DNA from 2 places in the Mesorhizobium sp. CNPSo 4671 genome. Region 1 is predicted to be linked to the other one. Evidence: predicted binding sites of a transcription regulator. Region 1 holds the regulator's gene; the other holds the start of a gene.
What was found. Region 1 encodes LexA, which represses DNA repair genes until DNA is damaged. Its sites were predicted from a motif close to TGTTCNNNNTGTGTTCNG; they were not measured.

Region 1 (2,397 bases):
TGTGTCGCCGCTCAGCCTGTTCGCAAATCTGGCTATCATGCCAATTGTCTCAGTCGTCATGTTTCTGGCGGTTGTCAGCGCTTTGACAATGCCCTTTGGTTTGGACGGGCCTTTTCTCCACTTGATGGGCAAAGGCCTGACGGCGATGATCGCCATATCGGCGTGGATATCGGAACGCTCTCCCGTCGATGCGGTCGGGCTGATTTCGCAGCACTCCGTCCTGCTGGTGACGATTGCCCTGGTCATCGCGACGATGGCGACGACATGGCTGCGGCTCGCGGCACTGCCCTTCGCGCTTGCCGGACTGTTGACGGTGTCGGATACGCGCACGCCGGATGTGCTTATCTCGGAAGATGCGCGGCTGGTCGCGGTGCCGATCGGCGGCGGCGAACTCGCGGTCAGCCGGGCTCGCCCGAACGAGTTCACCGTCGACAATTGGAAACGCGCGCTGGTGTCCGAAACCATCGTCGCGCCGGAGATGTTCGACAAGGCGGACGGGCAATTCGGCATTGCCGATGCCGTCAACCTCCCGCCTGGAGCGCCATTCTATTGCACGGATGGTGTCTGTCTTGCCCGGCACCCGTCGGGTGCGATCATCGCACATGTCGAAGACCGCAAGGCCACCTGGAAGGCCTGCGGTTTTGCCGATCTGATCGTCGTCAATGACGCGACAGGCTATGATGCCTGCCACAATCCGCTGGTTCTTGTCGTTACCAGACGGCAACTGGCCCGAAAGGGCAGTGGCGCCGTCTTCTTCGACCGCCAATCGGCGACCGGTCCGCCAATCGTCAGTTTCGCGGTGGATGGACCGTATCGGCCCTGGCATGCGCAGCGAAAATTTTCACGCGAGGCGAGGGGGCTGGCGCCCTATCAAAAACCTGAAAAGAAGGCCGTGCCTGCTCAGTAGCGCCGGATCAACCCGACCAGCTTGCCTTGCACCTTGACCCTGTCGGGCCCGAAAATGCGCGTCTCGTAGGCCGGGTTGGCGGCTTCGAGCGCAATCGAGGCTCCCTTGCGGCGGAACCGTTTCAGCGTCGCTTCCTCCTCGTCGACCAGGGCGACGACGATCTCGCCCGGGCTTGCCGTGTCGGCGTTGCGGATAATGACCGTGTCGCCATCGAAGATGCCAGCCTCGATCATCGAGTCGCCCTTGACCTCCAGCGCATAGTGCTCGCCACCCATGATCATGTCCGGCGGCACCGAGATCGAATGCGTCTGATGCTGGATGGCATCGATCGGCACACCGGCGGCGATACGGCCCATCACCGGGATCGACACGGCGGAGACCGCGTCGTCATCATTGCCGGCGGAGGGCAGGCGCGATGGTGCCGGCTTGATCTGGCGGCCAAGGCCGCCCTGACCGAGACTGCCCTGGATGACGCTCGGCGAGAATTTCTTTGCCGCGTTGAGGCCGGGCGCGATCGAATCCGGCAACCGCAGCACTTCCAGCGCGCGTGCCCGGTTCGGCAGCCGGCGAATGAAGCCACGTTCCTCCAGTGCCGTGATCAGTCGATGGATCCCCGACTTGGAGGCAAGATCGAGCGCTTCCTTCATCTCGTCGAAGGAAGGCGGAATGCCGCTTTCCTTGAGCCGTTCATGAATGAACATCAGCAGTTCATGTTGCTTGCGTGTCAGCATGGCGGCCCCCAAGGCATTGAACGAAGGGTGTGAACCAGAATCGAAAAACAAACCCAGAACAAACACTATCTGTTCCAGTTGTGTTCTGCAACTGTTTAAAGTTTAGTGAATTTGTTAAGGCCCCAGAAATTTTCGCTCCGGGTGGCAGGCGTCAACCGACCACCTTCACCGTCGGCACGTGCATTGAAATCATTATGGTTAATAGCCTGTGGCGTATCCTCTTATCCTGTTTGGCATCAGGCGTTTGAAAGGCATTCTCAGGGTGGATTGTATGGCGAACGGATCCATTTTCGGCGGAACGAAACGAAATCAAAACGTCAACAATCGCTGGCTATGCGGGGATAGAACGCGTTCAGGCTCCCGGCATCGCTCCGGCCAGAACCTGCGCATAGGCGCCGGCATCGATTTTGCCGCCGGAGATGACGCGCCGCGGCAAGGTCATCCGGAAACCGCTTTCAGACTGCCGGCACGTGCGGCGTAGGTGTTGTTGGCGCCGCTGTCTTCGCTGTGCACATAGACGTGCAGCGTGTAGCCGATATGCGCCGTCATCAGTGCTTTTGCTCGCTCCACGTCGCGATCGAGCGCCGCTTCCATGATCTCGGTGTGATGCTCGATTGCGATCGCCTCGCGCAAGGCGTCCATGGCTTCGCCATAGCCATCCTTGAGGCCGGCCGCCGCCCGCAATGTCGGCGCCAGACCGAGAAAACGATGATGCCGCCGCAACTGATCGGCGATCGTCGAGCGGAAGCGCAAAAGCCA
Region 2 (2,397 bases), on a different contig from region 1:
TTGCGGCCAGACATGGCAGCGGCGCGGTTGCCGCCAAAATTCAGGCGCACGTCATCGTGGCTGTGGCGTAGGCAAAATTATCCGTTCAGTCGTCGCCTTCGACGACGCGCAGCCTGAGCTGCCCGGTCTTCGAATCGGCAACGCGCGGGCCGGGCTCGAGTTTGGCGGCCGGTGCCCGTGACGGCGCGTCCGGGGCGGCATCGCCTTCGGCCTGCGCGCCGAACTCCAGCGCCTCGATCTTCTGGCCGCGCTTGGTCACCTTCGATGTCGAGACGAGGATATCGTCGATGTCCTTGGCCGACTGGCCGAAATGGACCTGTAGCTTGCGCACGCGCTCGTCGACACGCGCGACATCCTCCATCAGCCGGATCACCTCGCCCTGGATCAGATGTGCCTGTTCGCGCATGCGGGCATCCTTGAGGATCGCCTGGATGACCTGGATCGACAGCATCAGCAGCGACGGCGAGACGATGACGACGCGGGCGCGGTGCGCCTTGTGGACAACAGCCTCGAAATTTTCGTGGATCTCGGCGAACACCGATTCCGACGGCACGAACATGAAGGCGGTGTCCTGGGTCTCGCCCTGGATCAGGTATTTTTCCGAGATGTCGCGGACATGGATCTCGATGTCACGGCGGAAGGCCTGTGCCGCGACCTTCTGCAGGTCGGCGCCGTCGGCGGCGCGGATGGCGTTCCAGGCTTCCAGCGGAAACTTGGCGTCGATGGCCAGCGACGGCGCACCGTTGGGCATCTTCACCAGGCAATCGGGCCGGCTGCCGTTCGACAATGTTGCCTGGAATTCATAGGCGCCATGCGGCAGACCGTCGGCGACGATCGCCTCCATGCGTGACTGGCCGAAGGCGCCGCGCGTCTGCTTGTTGGAGAGGATGGCCTGCAGCTGCACGACCTGGCCGGCGAGCGACTGGATGTTGCCTTGCGCGACGTCGATGATGGCCAGCCGCTCCTGCAGCTTGGCCAGGCTCTCATGCGTGGATTTGGTCTGCTCGGTCATCGTCTGGCCGATGCGGCCGGTCATGGCGTCGAGGCGTTGGCCAATCGACTGCGTCAGCTCCGCCTGGCGGGCGCCGAATACTTCGGCGATGGCCCCCATGCGGCCCTGCATCTCGGCCTGGCTTTGCAAGATGCCGGCCATCCGCGCCTCGGCGTCGCGGGCATGGTCGGCGGCTTCCGCGGCCGCGATCGCGCGCGCCTTGGCCGACCGCCACAGCGCGACGACCAGCGCCACGAACAGGCCAAGAAACAACAAGGCGCCGAAGGCCAGGGCGTGGCCGAGGGTGATTGTCGAGGCGCCAAGTCGTGCGACGGGCTCGGAAAGGATGGTGCTCAGATCATTCATGTGGACAGCATAGCCGATTCGGCCTGATGGCACAGATCAAAACGTGAACGAGGCTCAGGCGCACCGGTTGACGCTTTTCGCTGAACGTCTTACGTGGGACGCCATGCCGATCAAGCCGCTCATCATCCTTCCCGATCCCATCCTGCGCCAGCTTTCCAAGCCGGTGGAGCGTGTTGACGCGCCCTTGCGTAAACTTGCCGACGATATGCTGGCGACCATGTATGACGCGCCCGGCATCGGGCTGGCGGCAATCCAGATCGGCGAGCCGCTGCGCATGCTGGTGATCGACCTGGCCAAGGAAGACGAAACGCCGGCCCCGCATGTCTTCATCAACCCGGAAATCCTGGAAAGCGCCGAGGCGCGCTCCGTCTACGAGGAAGGCTGCCTGTCGATCCCCGACTATTACGCCGAGGTCGAACGCCCCGCTTCCGTGCGGGTGAAATATCTCGACCGCGACGGCAAGCTGCAGGAGATGGAGGCCGAGGGGCTGATGGCGACCTGCCTGCAGCACGAGATCGACCATCTCAACGGCGTGCTGTTCATCGACCACATCTCGAAGCTGAAGCGCGACATGGTGGTGAAGAAGTTCAAGAAGCTCGCCAGGGACAAGGCGCCGGGCAAGCTGGTGGGATAGGATTTACTCTAGCAAGCCACGCAGAACCCATTCTTTGCTTATCTCGATTCCTTTCGCGCCGATTTCAATTGCGAGCGCACGGGACTCTGGTGAGAAAATCAAAACCATGACGATCGCCCCTGCTACGAGGGGCCTGATATAAATCGCGAAATTGCTTTCCCTTCGCCTCGACAGTTCGCCTTTCTCATATTGTTCTTCAACTGTTTTGAACTCGGCGAAGGGTGCTCTGCGTTTCCCAAAAGGCTTTTGATCCCGCTGCATATGAGGCTCCTAGGGATAGGTGCTCGAATCATACGCGCAGACTATTGGTGTTGCGTTAACGAACTCTCTAGGTAGTGGCGGCGGAAGATTGCAGCTCTTGTTGATCAAGGGTTCCGGGAATGATATCATTGATATCAAACCCTGG

Region 2: the regulator LexA is predicted to act here: its motif matches at 1,390-1,407, upstream of AC04SF_RS13675 (DNA recombination protein RmuC).

What each region holds. Positions count from the first base shown of each region.
Region 1 covers NZ_JBWLUW010000006.1:171,185-173,581, reverse strand. Annotated here, with positions in the region: gene AC04SF_RS18910 (ComEC/Rec2 family competence protein) at 1-907, shown strand, start outside; gene lexA (transcriptional repressor LexA) at 901-1,638, opposite strand; gene AC04SF_RS18900 (GntR family transcriptional regulator) at 2,077-2,397, opposite strand, start outside.
Region 2 covers NZ_JBWLUW010000004.1:326,102-328,498, forward strand. Annotated here, with positions in the region: gene AC04SF_RS13670 (class I SAM-dependent methyltransferase) at 1-71, shown strand, start outside; gene AC04SF_RS13675 (DNA recombination protein RmuC) at 86-1,357, opposite strand; gene def (peptide deformylase) at 1,461-1,991, shown strand; gene AC04SF_RS13685 (hypothetical protein) at 1,995-2,252, opposite strand.